One region of the Cytobacillus sp. FSL W7-1323 genome, then DNA from elsewhere that is predicted to be linked to it. Evidence: a T-box and tRNA genes for the amino acid it is inferred to sense, from the RefSeq annotation. Region 1 holds a T-box; the other holds one or more tRNA genes.
What was found. The T-box of region 1 lies ahead of ileS (isoleucine--tRNA ligase). A T-box ahead of a tRNA ligase gene usually reads a tRNA of that ligase, here a tRNA-Ile.
Positions count from the first base shown of each region.

Region 1 (9,403 bases):
ACAAGTGATGAGACAGTATTAAGAAATTGTTTTCGAAATTTGAAGTTGATTCAGAAAGAAGTATTATCCCTTCAATTATCTCATGCACCGTGTAAAGAATTATCAATGGGGATGTCCAATGATTATCAAATTGCTATTGAAGAAGGGGCAACAATGGTCCGTATAGGAACGGCTTTAGTTGGAAAAGAAAAGTAAGGAGGCTAGGTGCAGATGAGTATAAAATCAAAGTTTAAATCATATTTCTTTTTAGATGACGAAGAAGACAACTATGAGACAAGAGAAGATGATTACGCTAATAGTAGGGATCGTAAAGAAGAGCAAGAAACAACCTCTGTGCGGACTTCTCAAAGGCAGCACGCTGCAACAAAACAAAATGTCGTAAGTTTACAATCCGTTCAAGGACAAGGCGGTCAGCAAAAATCATCAAAAGTTGTCCTTGTGGAGCCACGGGTCTATGCTGAAGCTCAAGAAATTGCTGATCAATTGAAGAATAGAAAAGCAGTTGTGGTTAATCTCCAAAGAATTGATAAAAGCCAGGCAAAGCGCATTGTTGATTTTTTAAGTGGAACTGTGTATGCCATTGGTGGAGATATACAAAAAATTGGAATGGACATCTTTTTATGTACACCTGAAAACGTTGAAGTATCTGGGAATATTTCACAAATGATTCAGGAACATGAAGAAGAAAACTCGAGGTGGTAAATTAAATATGGCAACTTTATTTTCGATTATTATAACAGCCGTGGAGATTTATTCATGGGCATTGATTATATACATACTCATGTCATGGTTTCCGAATGCAAGAGAATCTAGTATTGGGCAAATGTTAACAAAAATTTGTGAACCATTTCTTGAACCATTTAGACGTGTCATTCCGCCAATTGGTGGGATGTTAGATATTTCGCCGATTGTAGCGATATTAGTATTAAATTTAGCTACATCCGGAATAAGACAAATATTTTTTTGGATGATGTAAAAAATACGAGCTAATGCTTAGCTCGTATTTTGTTTTTATCAATAACAAATCATCGGATTCTAAGACAGTTGTAAAACAAATAAAAAAATAAATGTTATACTATTATACAATTGTAAACATAGGGGTAAGCGAGAAATTAGGCATTTCTTGCCTAACCAGTTTTAAAGGAGTAAGCTAATGTCAAATATATATCAACATTTTCGTATGGAAGAGAGAGAGTTTATTGATCAAGTGTTAAGTTGGCGACAAACGGTTGAACAAACGTATGCGCCTAAGCTTACAGATTTTCTCGATCCAAGGGAACAAGATATTTTACACACCATCATTGGTTCTCAAAGTGATGTGCGCGTCCAATTTGACGGTGGACATAGAAACGCTGAAAGAAAACGCGCGCTTATTTTTCCTGATTATTTTATACCGGAAATGGACGATTTTCGCTTAGAGTTATACCAAGTAAATTATCCGCATAAATTCGTATTAATCGAGCATCCCCAAGTACTTGGAAGCCTGATGTCACTCGGATTGAAAAGAAGTAAATTTGGAGATATTTTGTTTGAAGGTCATACGATACAAGTAATTGTCTCTAAGGAAGTATCCTCTTATATTTCTATGCAATTAGAATCTGTTGGGAAAGCTTCTGTTCAACTTGAAGAAAAGCCATTTTCATCTGTTATCGATGCAAAAGAGCAGTGGCAAGAAAAAGTTTTTACAATGTCATCCTTAAGACTTGATACGCTTATTGCATCGATTTATAATTTTTCTAGACAAAAGGCGCAACAACTCATTTCTGCAAAAAAAGTAAAAGTAAATTGGGCAATGAAAGAAAATGTAGCATTCGATTGCCGTGAGAGTGATACAATTTCAGTAAGAGGCTATGGGCGCTGTAAGGTTATTGCGATAGAGGGAAAAACGAAGAAAGAAAAATGGAAAGTAGTTGTCGGTATACAAAAATAATCTTTTTTAGCTATAATGATTATAGTGTTTTACCGATATAAAATTGAAAGTGTATCGAATTTTATGCAGGAATCTGCAAGAAACTGTCGAATTACATGTTAACAAATGTACATAATTTGACCAACTGATCTAGGAGGTGGCCTTATGCCATTAACACCATTAGATATTCATAACAAAGAGTTCAGCAAAGGTTTTCGTGGATATGATGAAGATGAAGTAAATGAGTTTTTAGATCAAGTGATTAAAGACTATGAAATCATTATTCGTGAGAAGAAGGAATTAGAAGAGCGTTTAAACGACTTAAATGAAAGAGTCGGACATTTTAATACGATTGAAGAGACGTTAAATAAGTCGATTGTTGTTGCGCAAGAAGCTGGCGAAGAAGTGAAGCGAAACGCACAGAAAGAGGCAAAGTTAATTATTCGGGAAGCGGAGAAAAACGCCGATAGGATTGTGAATGAATCATTATCTAAAGCAAGGAAGATTGCGCTAGATATAGAAGATTTGAAAAAGCAATCGAAAGTATTTAGAAATCGTTTTAAAATGTTAATTGAAGCTCAATTAGATATGCTTCAGAATGATGACTGGGACCACTTAATGGAATATGAGCTAGATACAACAGAATTAAAGTCTACAAAAGAAGAAGAGTCTAGAGTATAAGATACTTTTATCTTTTAAGATGAACGACGACTTGACGAAGTTGTATCCTATCGCATATAATCTAGAAAAAACATGATAAAACGATGACAGGGATAGTAGCATTCTATCTTACTTAAAAGAGTGGATTTCCACTTCAGCGATTCAGGGAAGGTGAAAGCCTGATATTAAGGAGAAGAATTTGAACATCACCCTTGAGTTCCTTACTTGAGCTAAAAAGTTAGAGTAAGGCGTAGACGTTCACGTTACGAATTGATTTTTGAGCGGATAGGAAATTTCTCTATCTACAAGGGTGGTACCGCGGGAATATATAACCTCTCGTCCCTTTTTTGGGATGAGGGGTTTTTTGTGTTTTTTCCGAGTACCTTATGTATGAACGCTACTTTGGTCATAATGTTATGTAGTATGTTGAGGAGGAAATGAGCTATGGATTACAAAGATACTTTATTAATGCCTAAAACAGATTTCCCAATGAGAGGAAATCTGCCAAAAAGAGAACCTGAAATGCAAACAGAATGGAATGAACAAGATATTTATGCAAAAGTGCTTGAGCGCACGAAAAATCAACCGTTGTTTGTCCTGCATGACGGTCCTCCTTATGCGAATGGCGATCTTCATATCGGACATGCGTTAAATAAAATTTTAAAAGACTTCATTAACCGCTATAAGTCAATGAGTGGTTACCATGCACCATATGTACCTGGTTGGGATACGCATGGATTACCCATTGAACAAGCGTTAACGAATAAAGGTGTAAAACGTAAAGAAATGACGGTAGCAGAATTCCGTAAGCTTTGTGAAGAATATGCGTACGGTCAAATCGAAAATCAACGTGAACAATTCATGCGATTAGGTGTTCGTGGAGATTGGGAAAATCCCTATATTACATTAAAACCTGCCTATGAGGCCCAACAAATCAAAGTTTTTGGTGAGATGGCGAAGAAAGGTTATATCTATAAAGGGAAGAAACCTGTATACTGGTCACCATCATCTGAGTCTGCATTAGCTGAAGCTGAGATTGAATATAAAGATAAGCAATCCGCTTCCATTTATGTAGGATTTAAAGTGAAAGATGGCAAAGATGTTTTAACTGATGACGTACGTATTGTTATTTGGACAACTACTCCTTGGACAATGCCAGCTAACTTAGGTATTTCTGTCCACCCGAAACTAAAATATGTTGTCGTTGAAGTGGATAACGAAAAATATTTAGTAGCTGAAGACCTGCTAGCGGCTGTATCAGAAGAGATTGGCTGGGAAAATCCTAAGGTCGTTCAAACCATTCAAGGTAGTGACTTAGAATATGTGACTGCTGAACATCCATTATATGGCCGTGATTCACTTGTTATGCTAGGTGACCATGTAACTACAGACGCTGGTACTGGTTGTGTTCATACGGCTCCAGGACATGGTGAAGACGACTTTTACATCGGCTCTAAATATGGTTTAGATGTATTATGTCCAGTAGATGATAAAGGGGTAATGACAGAAGAAGCGCCTGGCTTTGAAGGTCTTTTCTATGATAAGGCGAATAAACCAATCACTGAAAAATTAGAAGAAGTTGGCGCGTTATTGAAGCTTTCTTTTATCAAGCATTCTTATCCACATGATTGGCGCACAAAAAAACCAGTTATTTTCCGTGCAACGGCTCAATGGTTTGCGTCAATTAAAGATTTTAGACAGGAATTATTGCAAGCAATTAATGATACAACATTTACACCAGCATGGGGCGAAACAAGGCTTTATAATATGGTTCGTGATCGTGGCGATTGGTGTATTTCTAGACAGCGCGCATGGGGTGTGCCAATTCCTGTCTTCTATGCAGAAAATGGAGAAGAGATTATTACAGACGAAACCATTAATCATGTATCCAACCTATTTAGAGAGCACGGTTCTAATGTGTGGTTTGAAAAAGAGGCAAAGGAATTATTGCCTGAAGGATTTACTCATCCAGGTAGCCCAAATGGAGTATTTACAAAAGAAACTGATATTATGGATGTGTGGTTTGATTCCGGTTCTTCGCATCAAGCTGTATTGCTAGAACGTGAAGATTTACAAAGACCAGCAGACCTTTATCTAGAAGGATCTGATCAATATAGAGGTTGGTTTAACTCATCATTATCAACAGGTGTCGCTGTAACTGGTAAAGCACCATATAAAGGCATCTTAAGTCACGGCTTTGTTTTAGATGGTGAAGGTAGAAAAATGAGTAAATCAATTGGTAATGTCATTGTACCTTCAAAAGTGATGAACCAATTAGGTGCAGATATTTTAAGACTTTGGGTTGCATCAGTTGATTACCAAGCAGATGTAAGAGTATCTGATCCAATCTTAAAACAAGTAGCAGAAGTTTACCGTAAAATTAGAAACACTTTCCGCTTCTTATTAGGAAACTTAGCTGATTTTGATCCAGCAGTACATCGAGTTTCTTATGATGATTTACGTGAAGTCGATCAGTTTATGTTAGTGAAGTTAAATAAACTAATCGAAACATCGCTTCAATCATATGAGAACTATGAATTTGCAGGTATTTACCATGCTGTGAATAATTTCTGCACATTAGACTTAAGTTCGTTCTATTTAGACTTTGCGAAAGATGTATTGTACATTGAAGCGCAAGATCAACATGATCGTCGTGCGATTCAAACAGTGCTTTATGATAGCTTAGTTGCCCTTACTAAGCTTGTATCACCGATTCTTTCTCATACAGCTGATGAAGTTTGGCGTCACATTCCAAATGTGGAGGAGATGAGTGTTCAATTGACTGATATGCCGTCAGTAGAAACTTTTGCCAATGCGGAAGAATTAACGGCAAAATGGACAGCATTCATGAAATTAAGAAATCATGTCCTAAAAGCTCTAGAAGAAGCACGAAATGAAAAAGTAATCGGTAAATCATTGACAGCAAAAGTAACGTTGTATGTCGATAACGAAACCAATTCATTACTTGATTCTATTTCAGAAAGCCTACCACAACTCTTTATCGTTTCTGCATTTGAAGTGGCAGGCAGCTTAGAACAAGCACCAAATGAAGCACATAAATTTGACAATGTAGCAATCCTAGTTTCCAAAGCTGAAGGCGAAACATGTGAACGTTGTTGGACTGTCACACCAGAAGTAGGGGAAGTAGATGAATTTTCAACACTTTGCCCACGTTGTGCTACTGTCGTAAAAGAAAACTATAGCCATTTGAGCTAAGTGGCAGTAGGTTAAAAAGTACTACCATATTTTTGGCCCGGACTAACCGTTCGGGTCTTTTTCTAATTATATAAAAAGGATTAATGAAGATAGAAAATGAAGTAAAGCTAAAAATGATTTTTACCATAAAGCAAGTACGTTAGTGCATGGTTTTTATAATGTCTCGGCTTTTCACACTTTCCATTTTAATCCTTCATGATAATGAGTAAAAACTAATAAAATTTTCCTCAACCTGCAAAACTTGTTCAGCTTGTAAAATCTTTAGAGGCGTTCAAAATTAGCCAGTTGCTCATAATAACTTTATGAACAATCTTGTAGGATGAAGGGGGATTTTTTTGAACAATCAACCACATGTTATTCCACTAATTGAAGAGCTTCGTAATACGAGACAAGAGTTACTTGAGAGGTTAATGCAAAGTAATCTTCACCCCTTTATAAATGAAATGATATTAGATGAACTATATGATGTTGAAAAGGCAATTGAGAAGTATGAAAATGGCCAATTCGGCACATGTGAAATTTCTGGTGAGTTTTTGCCAGAGGATTTATTAACATTAATCCCTACGCTGAAAACAATGGACGATTGTCAGTCTCTTAAAAGGTTCTATCGTAAAGCCCTATATGATTAAAACGATCGCTTAAAGAGCAAAGCTACCGTTTTTTATGGGTTTATGCTAAAATGCAAAGGTATACAAATGAATATTGGAGGTTGCCTTTGTGTTTTTCTACATAATCGCTTTATTGATTATTGCTTTTGATCAATGGACTAAATGGTTAATTGTCAAGAATTTTACGCTTGGTGAAAGTATTACTGTCATTGAAGATTTTCTGTATATTACTTCCCATCGGAACACAGGTGCAGCCTGGGGAATATTAGAAGGTCAAATGTGGTTCTTTTATTTGATTACTGTTATTGTCATCATCGGAATCATTTATTATATGCAAACACATGCGAAGGGAAAATGGCTTCTTCAGCTCTCATTAGCACTTATATTAGGTGGTGCAATTGGAAACTTTATTGATCGTCTTTGGCGAAAAGAAGTGGTTGATTTTATTCATACTTTCCCGTTCGGATATAACTTCCCGATATTTAATGTTGCGGACTCCTCTCTATGTGTAGGTGTCGTGTTGTTATTAATACAGATGATACGAGAGGAAAGAGAAGTGAAAAAGGAGAAAGCAAATGAGCAAAGTGGAACATAATGTCACCGATAATCAAGCGGGTGATCGAATTGATAAGGTGCTGGCTAATCTGAATGCAGAATGGTCAAGAACACAAGTGCAAGAATGGATAAAAGCAGGACATGTGCTTGTCAATGGTAATAAAGTGAAAACAAATTATAAAGTAGTAAATGAAGACCATCTTGATATTATTATTCCTGATCCAGAGCCATTAGATGTAGTTGCTGAGGATATGGATTTGGATATTTACTATGAAGATAGTGATGTTTTAGTTGTCAATAAACCGAGGGGAATGGTTGTACACCCTGCGGTTGGACATGGAACAGGTACATTGGTAAACGGATTATTGGCACATTGTAAAGACTTATCAGGTATAAATGGGGTTATGAGACCAGGTATTGTCCATCGCATTGATAAGGACACTTCCGGCCTTCTGATGGTTGCTAAAAATGATCTTGCCCATGAGAAGTTAGTAGAGCAACTAGTTAATAAGACGGTGACGAGAAAATACAAAGCGATTGTTCACGGCGTTGTCAATCATGATCATGGCACAATTGATGCGCCAATTGGCAGAGATACGAAAGATCGTCAAAGTATGACGGTTGTGGATGGTGGCAAACATGCTGTAACGCATTTTAATGTTATCGATCGTTTTAAAGATTTTACTTTGATAGAATGTCAGCTCGAAACGGGAAGAACGCATCAAATCCGTGTTCACATGAAATATATTGGCTTTCCATTAGCTGGCGATCCGAAATATGGACCGCGAAAAACGCTTGAATTCGGAGGACAAGTGCTTCATGCAGGTGTGTTAGGATTTAATCATCCAAGAACAGATGAGTACCTTGAATTTACGGCACCATTGCCAGCTGATTTTAAACAGCTAATTGCTATGTTGAAAAAATAATTGTTGACACATAAGTTGAAGTGTTATAAGATGAATTCAGTTAAATAAGTCCTTTAAGAACAGTCCCGTGAGGCTGGGAAGGAAACGGTATGAACATACGGTTGTTGTATGTTCAAATAAAGTACAATCGTTTACCCTCTCATCCTTAGGTGAGAGGGTTTTTTAGTATAAAATGAGGTGAAAAAGATGTCACAAAAAGCCATTGTACTGGACGAACAAGCGATAAGAAGAGCACTGACAAGAATAGCTCATGAAATGATTGAAAAGAATAAGGGCATAGAGGATTGTGTGCTTATTGGAATTAAGACAAGAGGAATTTATATTGCTAATCGCTTAGCAAAACGAATAGAAGAAATTGAAGGTGCCAAGGTTTCGGTTGGTGAAATTGACATTACGCTATATAGAGATGACTTATCAAAGAAGACAGCTAATCAAGAACCACTTGTTAAGGGTTCAAATATCCCGATTGATATTAACGATAAGAAAGTGATTGTCATTGATGACGTCCTTTATACTGGAAGAACGGTAAGAGCAGCATTAGATGCTTTAATTGATATAGGTAGACCTTCAGCTATTCAATTGGGTGTGCTTGTCGATCGTGGTCATAGAGAATTACCGATTAGAGCCGATTATGTGGGGAAAAATATTCCAACTTCAAGTTCAGAAAAAATAGTTGTCGAACTAAATGAAATTGATCAAACAGATCAAGTTAGTATTTTTGAAAAATAAATGAGCCCTTTTTAAATGCAGTCCAGAGAGGCTGACAAAGGGGGAAGTAATAGACTGCTCCTGTCTATGCTTACCAACCCTCTTTGTCCGCAGGCAAAGAGGGTTTTATATTAAAGGGGAGAAATACCACCATGAATAAACCAGTATTAGACATACATGATAAACCAACGCCAGTACATTGGCTCACTCTCAGTTTACAGCATTTATTCGCCATGTTTGGTGCAACCATCTTAGTACCATACTTAGTAGGATTAAGTCCGGCCATTGCACTAATCTCAAGTGGTATCGGCACACTTGCTTTCCTAATGATTACAAAATGGAAAGTACCTGCTTATCTAGGTTCGTCGTTCGCATTTATTATCCCTATACAGACGGCACAGCTCGAAGGTGGACCTGGTGCTGCTATGATAGGGAGCTTTATGGCAGGTCTCGTTTATGGGATTGTCGCTCTTATTATTAAGCAAGCAGGTTATCGTTGGATTTTAAAATTATTACCACCAATTGTTACAGGACCTGTTATTATCGTTATTGGACTTGCGTTATCAGGAACAGCGATAGACATGGCCATGAACAACCCCGTAACAGGAGAATATAGCATGCTTCACTTCTCGGCAGCTTTAATTACACTTGCTGCTACAGTAGTTATCTCAGTATATGGAAAAGGTATGTTTGGAATGATTCCGATTCTTGCTGGTATAATTATCGGTTATGTATATTCACTCATGATTGGTATTGTTGACTTCTCGGTTGTTGCAAAAGCTGCATGGTTTGAAATGCCTGAATTTATCTTTCCTGTAATG
Region 1 is NZ_CP151998.1:1,861,006-1,870,408, forward strand. It holds gene MKX67_RS09725 (YggS family pyridoxal phosphate-dependent enzyme) at 1-195, shown strand, start outside; gene MKX67_RS09730 (cell division protein SepF) at 211-702, shown strand; gene MKX67_RS09735 (YggT family protein) at 710-976, shown strand; gene MKX67_RS09740 (RNA-binding protein) at 1,154-1,930, shown strand; gene MKX67_RS09745 (DivIVA domain-containing protein) at 2,075-2,590, shown strand; T-box leader at 2,665-2,916, shown strand; gene ileS (isoleucine--tRNA ligase) at 3,014-5,785, shown strand; gene MKX67_RS09755 (hypothetical protein) at 6,121-6,414, shown strand; gene lspA (signal peptidase II) at 6,503-6,988, shown strand; gene MKX67_RS09765 (RluA family pseudouridine synthase) at 6,969-7,874, shown strand; gene pyrR (bifunctional pyr operon transcriptional regulator/uracil phosphoribosyltransferase PyrR) at 8,061-8,603, shown strand; gene MKX67_RS09775 (solute carrier family 23 protein) at 8,735-9,403, shown strand, end outside.

Region 2 (9,403 bases), 1.8 Mb from region 1:
GAACACGGAAGTTAAGCTTCTCAGCGCCGATGGTAGTTAGGGGCTGTCCCCTTGTGAGAGTAGGACGTTGCCGGGCATACATATTGGAGGATTAGCTCAGCTGGGAGAGCATCTGCCTTACAAGCAGAGGGTCGGCGGTTCGATCCCGTCATCCTCCACCATTTTTTTGTGTTTATTTGCCGGCCTAGCTCAATTGGTAGAGCAACTGACTTGTAATCAGTAGGTTGGGGGTTCAAGTCCTCTGGCCGGCACCACTTGTACGAGCCATTAGCTCAGTTGGTAGAGCATCTGACTTTTAATCAGAGGGTCGAAGGTTCGAGTCCTTCATGGCTCACCATTTATATATGCGGGTGTGGCGGAATTGGCAGACGCACCAGACTTAGGATCTGGCGCCGCAAGGCGTGGGGGTTCGACTCCCTTCACCCGCACCATTTTTATTTTGAATATTTGCGGAAGTAGTTCAGTGGTAGAACATCACCTTGCCAAGGTGAGGGTCGCGGGTTCGAATCCCGTCTTCCGCTCCAATAAGTGCCGGGGTGGCGGAACTGGCAGACGCACAGGACTTAAAATCCTGCGGTAGGTGACTACCGTACCGGTTCGATTCCGGTCCTCGGCACCACTTATTGATGCGCCCGTAGCTCAATTGGATAGAGCGTTTGACTACGGATCAAAAGGTTAGGGGTTCGACTCCTCTCGGGCGCGCCATAAACGGGAAGTAGCTCAGCTTGGTAGAGCACTTGGTTTGGGACCAAGGGGTCGCAGGTTCGAATCCTGTCTTCCCGACCATTTTTATTACTCTTTTTGGGGCCTTAGCTCAGCTGGGAGAGCGCCTGCTTTGCACGCAGGAGGTCAGCGGTTCGATCCCGCTAGGCTCCACCAAAAACATTTTAAAAAAGTTATTGACATAACAAGTTAAGATGTTGTATGATTATAAAGTCGCTTCTGAAGCGAATGAGATTGTTCTTTGAAAACTGAACGAACGTAAAACGTCAAGCGTAATTCTAAAAAAGCTGATTTATCAGCAACAAAGCACCATAGGTGCAAATGAGCTAATCAAACACTTTATTGGAGAGTTTGATCCTGGCTCAGGACGAACGCTGGCGGCGTGCCTAATACATGCAAGTCGAGCGAATCTGAGGGAGCTTGCTCCCAAAGATTAGCGGCGGACGGGTGAGTAACACGTGGGCAACCTGCCTGTAAGACTGGGATAACTCCGGGAAACCGGGGCTAATACCGGATAATATCTATTTATACATATAATTAGATTGAAAGATGGTTCTGCTATCACTTACAGATGGGCCCGCGGCGCATTAGCTAGTTGGTGAGGTAACGGCTCACCAAGGCGACGATGCGTAGCCGACCTGAGAGGGTGATCGGCCACACTGGGACTGAGACACGGCCCAGACTCCTACGGGAGGCAGCAGTAGGGAATCTTCCGCAATGGACGAAAGTCTGACGGAGCAACGCCGCGTGAGTGATGAAGGTTTTCGGATCGTAAAACTCTGTTGTTAGGGAAGAACAAGTATCGGAGTAACTGCCGGTACCTTGACGGTACCTAACCAGAAAGCCACGGCTAACTACGTGCCAGCAGCCGCGGTAATACGTAGGTGGCAAGCGTTGTCCGGAATTATTGGGCGTAAAGCGCGCGCAGGCGGTTCCTTAAGTCTGATGTGAAAGCCCACGGCTCAACCGTGGAGGGTCATTGGAAACTGGGGAACTTGAGTGCAGAAGAGGAAAGTGGAATTCCAAGTGTAGCGGTGAAATGCGTAGAGATTTGGAGGAACACCAGTGGCGAAGGCGACTTTCTGGTCTGTAACTGACGCTGAGGCGCGAAAGCGTGGGGAGCAAACAGGATTAGATACCCTGGTAGTCCACGCCGTAAACGATGAGTGCTAAGTGTTAGAGGGTTTCCGCCCTTTAGTGCTGCAGCAAACGCATTAAGCACTCCGCCTGGGGAGTACGACCGCAAGGTTGAAACTCAAAGGAATTGACGGGGGCCCGCACAAGCGGTGGAGCATGTGGTTTAATTCGAAGCAACGCGAAGAACCTTACCAGGTCTTGACATCCTCTGACAATCCTAGAGATAGGACTTTCCCCTTCGGGGGACAGAGTGACAGGTGGTGCATGGTTGTCGTCAGCTCGTGTCGTGAGATGTTGGGTTAAGTCCCGCAACGAGCGCAACCCTTGATCTTAGTTGCCAGCATTCAGTTGGGCACTCTAAGGTGACTGCCGGTGACAAACCGGAGGAAGGTGGGGATGACGTCAAATCATCATGCCCCTTATGACCTGGGCTACACACGTGCTACAATGGATGGTACAAAGGGCTGCAAGACCGCGAGGTTTAGCCAATCCCATAAAACCATTCTCAGTTCGGATTGTAGGCTGCAACTCGCCTACATGAAGCCGGAATCGCTAGTAATCGCGGATCAGCATGCCGCGGTGAATACGTTCCCGGGCCTTGTACACACCGCCCGTCACACCACGAGAGTTTGTAACACCCGAAGTCGGTGGGGTAACCTTTTGGAGCCAGCCGCCTAAGGTGGGACAGATGATTGGGGTGAAGTCGTAACAAGGTAGCCGTATCGGAAGGTGCGGCTGGATCACCTCCTTTCTAAGGAATATACGGAATTGACTTGATGTTAGACTGTTCGTTCAGTTTTGAGAGTGCAATCTCTTTGATATGATTAAATACTTTACCGTGAAGTTATGTGGGCCTATAGCTCAGCTGGTTAGAGCGCACGCCTGATAAGCGTGAGGTCGATGGTTCGAGTCCATTTAGGCCCACCATTTTAACTTTAATACGGGGCCTTAGCTCAGCTGGGAGAGCGCCTGCTTTGCACGCAGGAGGTCAGCGGTTCGATCCCGCTAGGCTCCACCAACAAATCGTTCTTTGAAAACTAGATAATGTAATGAAGAAGATTACCGAGTAATCGCCACCTTAGTTATTTTTTCTCTCTATATATTATAGATTGATTTAAGATACTAAACTTTTTTAATAAACACAACCGAGAGGGTTGTGAGAAGCAAGCAGTTCAAGGAAGCGAGCGAGGAAACACCGGAGTGTGCGTCTTGTGCACATGAGGATGTTGACGAGTGAGCTGACGCCGAAATGCGTAGCTTATCGCAAGCCGAACAATGGTTAAGTTAATAAGGGCGCACGGTGAATGCCTTGGCACTAGGAGCCGATGAAGGACGGGACTAACACCGATATGCTTCGGGGAGCTGTAAGTAAGCTTTGATCCGGAGATTTCCGAATGGGGAAACCCCCTATCCGTTATGGGATAGGATCCATACCTGAATACATAGGGTATGGAAGGCAGACCCGGGGAACTGAAACATCTAAGTACCCGGAGGAAGAGAAAGCAAACGCGATTCCCTGAGTAGCGGCGAGCGAAACGGGATTAGCCCAAACCAAGAGGCTTGCCTCTTGGGGTTGTAGGACATTCTATACGGAGTTACAAAGGAACGAGATAGACGAAGAGGTCTGGAAAGGCCCGCCATAGGAGGTAAAAGCCCTGTAGTTGAAACTTCGTTCCCTCCAGAGTGGATCCTGAGTACGGCGGGACACGAGAAATCCCGTCGGAAGCAGGGAGGACCATCTCCCAAGGCTAAATACTCCCTAGTGACCGATAGTGAACCAGTACCGTGAGGGAAAGGTGAAAAGCACCCCGGAAGGGGAGTGAAAGAGATCCTGAAACCGTGTGCCTACAAGTAGTTAGAGCCCGTTAATGGGTGATAGCGTGCCTTTTGTAGAATGAACCGGCGAGTTACGATTACATGCGAGGTTAAGTTGGACAGACGGAGCCGTAGCGAAAGCGAGTCTGAATAGGGCGAATGAGTATGTGGTCGTAGACCCGAAACCAGGTGATCTACCCATGTCCAGGGTGAAGTCCAGGTAACACTGGATGGAGGCCCGAACCCACGTACGTTGAAAAGTGCGGGGATGAGGTGTGGGTAGCGGAGAAATTCCAATCGAACTTGGAGATAGCTGGTTCTCTCCGAAATAGCTTTAGGGCTAGCCTCATGCGTAAGAATCTTGGAGGTAGAGCACTGTTTGGACTAGGGGCCCTCATCGGGTTACCGAATTCAGACAAACTCCGAATGCCAAAGATTTATCCATGGGAGTCAGACTGCGAGTGATAAGATCCGTAGTCAAGAGGGAAACAGCCCAGACCACCAGCTAAGGTCCCAAAGTATACGTTAAGTGGAAAAGGATGTGGAGTTGCTTAGACAACCAGGATGTTGGCTTAGAAGCAGCCACCATTTAAAGAGTGCGTAATAGCTCACTGGTCGAGTGACTCCGCGCCGAAAATGTACCGGGGCTAAACGTATCACCGAAGCTGTGGATTGAACATCGTTGATGTTCAGTGGTAGGAGAGCGTTCTAAGGGCGTTGAAGCTAGACCGTAAGGACTGGTGGAGCGCTTAGAAGTGAGAATGCCGGTATGAGTAGCGAAAGATGGGTGAGAATCCCATCCACCGAATGCCTAAGGTTTCCTGAGGAAGGCTCGTCCGCTCAGGGTTAGTCGGGACCTAAGCCGAGGCTGAAAAGCGTAGGCGATGGACAACAGGTTGATATTCCTGTACCACCGTATTCTGTTTGAGTGATGGGGGGACGCAGGAGGATAGGGTAAGCGCACTATTGGATGTGCGTCTAAGCAGTTAGAGGGACCATGAGGCAAATCCCATGGTCACATACCTTGAGCTGTGATAGCGAGGGAAATTTAGTACCGAAGTTCTTGATTCCACACTGCCAAGAAAAGCCTCTAGCGAGGAATAAGGTGCCCGTACCGCAAACCGACACAGGTAGGCGAGGAGAGAATCCTAAGGTGAGCGAGAGAACTCTCGTTAAGGAACTCGGCAAAATGACCCCGTAACTTCGGGAGAAGGGGTGCTCATTAGGGTGTTAAAGCCTTGATGAGCCGCAGTGAATAGGCCCAGGCGACTGTTTAGCAAAAACACAGGTCTCTGCGAAGCCGCAAGGCGAAGTATAGGGGCTGACGCCTGCCCGGTGCTGGAAGGTTAAGAGGAGAGGTTAGCTCACGCGAAGCTTTGAATCGAAGCCCCAGTAAACGGCGGCCGTAACTATAACGGTCCTAAGGTAGCGAAATTCCTTGTCGGGTAAGTTCCGACCCGCACGAAAGGCGTAACGATCTGGGCACTGTCTCAACGAGAGACTCGGTGAAATTATAGTACCTGTGAAGATGCAGGTTACCCGCGACAGGACGGAAAGACCCCGTGGAGCTTTACTGTAGCCTGATATTGAATTTTGGTACAGCTTGTACAGGATAGGTAGGAGCCTTAGAAGCCGGAGCGCTAGCTTCGGTGGAGGCGTCGGTGGGATACTACCCTGGCTGTATTGAAATTCTAACCCACATCCCTTATCGGGATGGGAGACAGTGTCAGGTGGGCAGTTTGACTGGGGCGGTCGCCTCCTAAAGAGTAACGGAGGCGCCCAAAGGTTCCCTCAGAATGGTTGGAAATCATTCGTAGAGTGTAAAGGCACAAGGGAGCTTGACTGCGAGACCTACAAGTCGAGCAGGGACGAAAGTCGGGCTTAGTGATCCGGTGGTTCCGCATGGAAGGGCCATCGCTCAACGGATAAAAGCTACCCCGGGGATAACAGGCTTATCTCCCCCAAGAGTCCACATCGACGGGGAGGTTTGGCACCTCGATGTCGGCTCATCGCATCCTGGGGCTGTAGTCGGTCCCAAGGGTTGGGCTGTTCGCCCATTAAAGCGGTACGCGAGCTGGGTTCAGAACGTCGTGAGACAGTTCGGTCCCTATCCGTCGTGGGCGCAGGAAATTTGAGAGGAGCTGTCCTTAGTACGAGAGGACCGGGATGGACGCACCGCTGGTGTACCAGTTGTCTTGCCAAAGGCATCGCTGGGTAGCTATGTGCGGAAGGGATAAGTGCTGAAAGCATCTAAGCATGAAGCCCCCCTCGAGATGAGATTTCCCATAGCGCAAGCTAGTAAGATCCCTGAAAGATGATCAGGTTGATAGGTTAGAGGTGTAAGTGTGGCGACACATGTAGCTGACTAATACTAATCGATCGAGGACTTAACCAAACAGGCGATTACTCAATAAATATCTTCTTCAACATTACCTAGTTTTGAGGGAACGATTCCCTTACAATTTCATAGTCCGGTGGCGATAGCGAGAAGGTCACACCCGTTCCCATACCGAACACGGAAGTTAAGCTTCTCAGCGCCGATGGTAGTTAGGGGCTGTCCCCTTGTGAGAGTAGGACGTTGCCGGGCAAGATAAAAGAGCACATCATTTGTATGTGCTCTTTTTTGTCGTGCTATAATGAATTCGTTTATTTAAATGGACAAATAACATCTACACAATCTAAACATAATATAAATTTAATGAATGAACCTATATTTCATACGTTTGAGATTTAGAAAAAAAGGGGAAAATTAATAATACTACTTCGTTGCAACATTTCACACAAATCATGTATAATTTATGTCAAATATAGTCAAAGTCAGATAGGGGGAGGCCGGGTGAAAAATATATCAGATATTATTGAAAAATATCTTAAAGAAGTCTTGGAACTTAGCGAAAGGGAAATTGTTGAAATTAAGCGGAGCGAGATCGCTGATAAATTTCAATGTGTCCCATCTCAAATAAATTACGTCATAAATACTCGGTTTACAGTTGAAAAAGGCTATGCTGTCGAAAGTAAACGTGGCGGTGGTGGTTATATAAGAATCACCAAAGTGCAAGCTTATGATTATGTTGATTTAATTAATCAATTGATTAGGATTGTACGTGATCGTATTTCACAAAATAGTGCTGAAAATATTATAAACAGATTAGTTGAAGAAGAGATTATTACTACTCGAGAAGCGAAGATTATGTTAAGTGTCATTGACCGTTCAGTTCTTTACTTAGAGTTACCCTATAGGGATGAGTTAAGAGCAAGGATGCTTGTTGCGATGCTAAATACATTGAAATATAAGTAGGCTGTAAAGTATGGAGGGGTGAAACAGATGATATGCCAAGAATGTAATCAGAGACCTGCGACTCTACATTTTACAAAAATTATGAATGGCGAAAAGGCTGAGTTCCATTTATGTGAAAAATGTGCCCAAGAACATGGGGATATGTTTATGTTAAATAATGGATCTGGATTTTCTATTAATAATCTATTGAGCGGATTATTTAATATAGATACAAGTTATGCAAATAACCAAGCTCAGTTAAATAAACAAGCGCAGGTAGTACAGTGTGAGCAATGCTCGATGACCTTTCCTCAATTTGTTAAAGTCGGGAAATTCGGATGTGCCCACTGTTATGAATCTTTCCGAGCACAGTTAAAGCCAATTATTAAAAGGCTTCATAGTGGTAATTGGAATCATAATGGAAAAATCCCTACAAGAATGGGTGGAGATATCCATTTGAAAAAGCAAATTGAGGATTTAAAAATAAACTTGAAGGAACTTATAACTAAAGAGGAATTTGAGAAAGCAGCAGAGACAAGAGATGCAATACGTCAATTGGAAAAAGAAATGAAAAACCATCTAGAGGGAGGGGAATGAACTTGTCTTTAGAAAGGTTTATCAATCAGGCTGTCAGCTCTTGGATGAGTGCAGAAGGTCCTGATTCTGATATCGTACTTAGTTCTAGAATCCGTTTAGCTCGCAATATTAAACAGGTTAATTTTCCAACAATCTTTTCCCATGATGAAGCTAAACGTGTGATAGAGATCATTAAAGCAAGAATGGAAAAATCGACTTTTGATACTTATGGTGACTTTTCGTTATTGCAAATGGATGATTTACAACCATTGCAAAAAAGGGTGCTGATGGAAAAACATTTGATTAGTCCTCATTTAGCAGAAAACGCTAGTCATGGTGCCTGCCTACTTACTGAAAATGAAGAGGTTAGCATTATGTTGAATGAAGAAGATCATATACGTATACAGTGTTTATTTCCAGGCTTCCAATTATCAGAAGCATTAGAAGTTGCAAACCAAATTGATGATTGGTTAGAAACTGAGATTGATTATGCATATGATGAACAGGTAGGGTATTTAACTAGTTGCCCAACGAATGTCGGTACAGGTCTCAGAGCATCTGTCATGATGCATTTACCAGGATTAGTATTAACTCATCAAATGAATAGAATCATTCCAGCAATTAACCAACTTGGATTAGTTGTTAGAGGAATTTATGGAGAAGGTAGCGAAGCATTAGGTAATATCTTTCAAGTTTCTAACCAAATCACATTAGGGAAATCAGAAGAAGATATTGCTGAGGATTTAAAAAGTGTTGTGGAGCAATTAATTTCGCAGGAAAGGTCAGCAAGAGAAGCATTAGCGAAAACCTCTAACATACAATTAGAAGATAGAGTCTTCAGATCCTATGGTATTTTATCTAATAGCCGAATCATTGAATCAAAAGAAGCGGCTAGATGTTTATCGGATGTTCGCCTTGGAATAGACATGGACTATATACAAGGCATATCAAAAAATATATTAAATGAATTAATGGTTTTAACACAACCAGGATTTTTACAGCAATATGCTGGAGGCCCATTACGACCGTTTGAACGGGATATTCGTAGAGCTTCTCTTATTCGAGAAAGATTAAAAATGGAAGATCAAGAGTTGGGAGGATGATGATAGATGATGTTTGGACGTTTTACTGAGAGAGCACAAAAAGTATTAGCATTAGCACAGGAAGAAGCCATTCGCTTAGGACATAACAATATTGGGACTGAGCATATACTTCTAGGGTTAGTAAGTGAAGGTGAAGGAATTGCCGCTAAAGCACTTTATGCCTTAGGTCTAGGTTCAGAAAAAATTCAAACGGAAGTTGAAAATCTAATAGGTAGAGGGCAAGAGGCCTCCCAAACACCGCATTATACACCAAGAGCAAAAAAAGTAATTGAATTATCAATGGATGAAGCAAGAAAATTGGGCCATTCCTATGTGGGAACTGAGCACATTTTACTTGGTTTAATTAGAGAAGGTGAGGGTGTAGCTGCAAGAGTACTTAATAACCTTGGCGTAAGTTTAAATAAGGCAAGACAGCAAGTACTACAATTACTTGGTAGTAGCGAGTCTAACGGGCATCAAGGCAGCTCTTCAGCCAATGCAAATACACCAACACTAGATGGTTTAGCGAGAGATTTAACTGCCATTGCACGTGAAGGAAGCTTAGATCCAGTTATTGGACGTAGTAAAGAGATTCAACGTGTAATTGAAGTATTAAGCAGAAGAACAAAAAATAACCCCGTATTAATTGGAGAACCTGGTGTGGGTAAGACTGCGATAGCAGAAGGCCTAGCTCAACAGATCATAAATAATGAAGTGCCGGAGACGCTACGTGATAAACGTGTAATGACTTTAGATATGGGTACGGTAGTTGCAGGTACTAAATACCGTGGTG
Region 2 is NZ_CP151998.1:96,944-106,346, forward strand. It holds rRNA gene rrf (5S ribosomal RNA) at 1-76, shown strand, start outside; tRNA gene MKX67_RS00470 (tRNA-Val) at 86-161, shown strand; tRNA gene MKX67_RS00475 (tRNA-Thr) at 179-254, shown strand; tRNA gene MKX67_RS00480 (tRNA-Lys) at 262-337, shown strand; tRNA gene MKX67_RS00485 (tRNA-Leu) at 347-431, shown strand; tRNA gene MKX67_RS00490 (tRNA-Gly) at 450-524, shown strand; tRNA gene MKX67_RS00495 (tRNA-Leu) at 531-619, shown strand; tRNA gene MKX67_RS00500 (tRNA-Arg) at 629-705, shown strand; tRNA gene MKX67_RS00505 (tRNA-Pro) at 710-786, shown strand; tRNA gene MKX67_RS00510 (tRNA-Ala) at 804-879, shown strand; rRNA gene MKX67_RS00515 (16S ribosomal RNA) at 1,063-2,611, shown strand; tRNA gene MKX67_RS00520 (tRNA-Ile) at 2,711-2,787, shown strand; tRNA gene MKX67_RS00525 (tRNA-Ala) at 2,803-2,878, shown strand; rRNA gene MKX67_RS00530 (23S ribosomal RNA) at 3,138-6,070, shown strand; rRNA gene rrf (5S ribosomal RNA) at 6,146-6,262, shown strand; gene MKX67_RS00540 (CtsR family transcriptional regulator) at 6,512-6,973, shown strand; gene MKX67_RS00545 (UvrB/UvrC motif-containing protein) at 7,001-7,549, shown strand; gene MKX67_RS00550 (protein arginine kinase) at 7,552-8,631, shown strand; gene clpC (ATP-dependent protease ATP-binding subunit ClpC) at 8,638-9,403, shown strand, end outside.
Region 2: it has a tRNA-Ile gene. The T-box ahead of ileS (isoleucine--tRNA ligase) is inferred to sense a tRNA for this amino acid. The anticodon was not compared.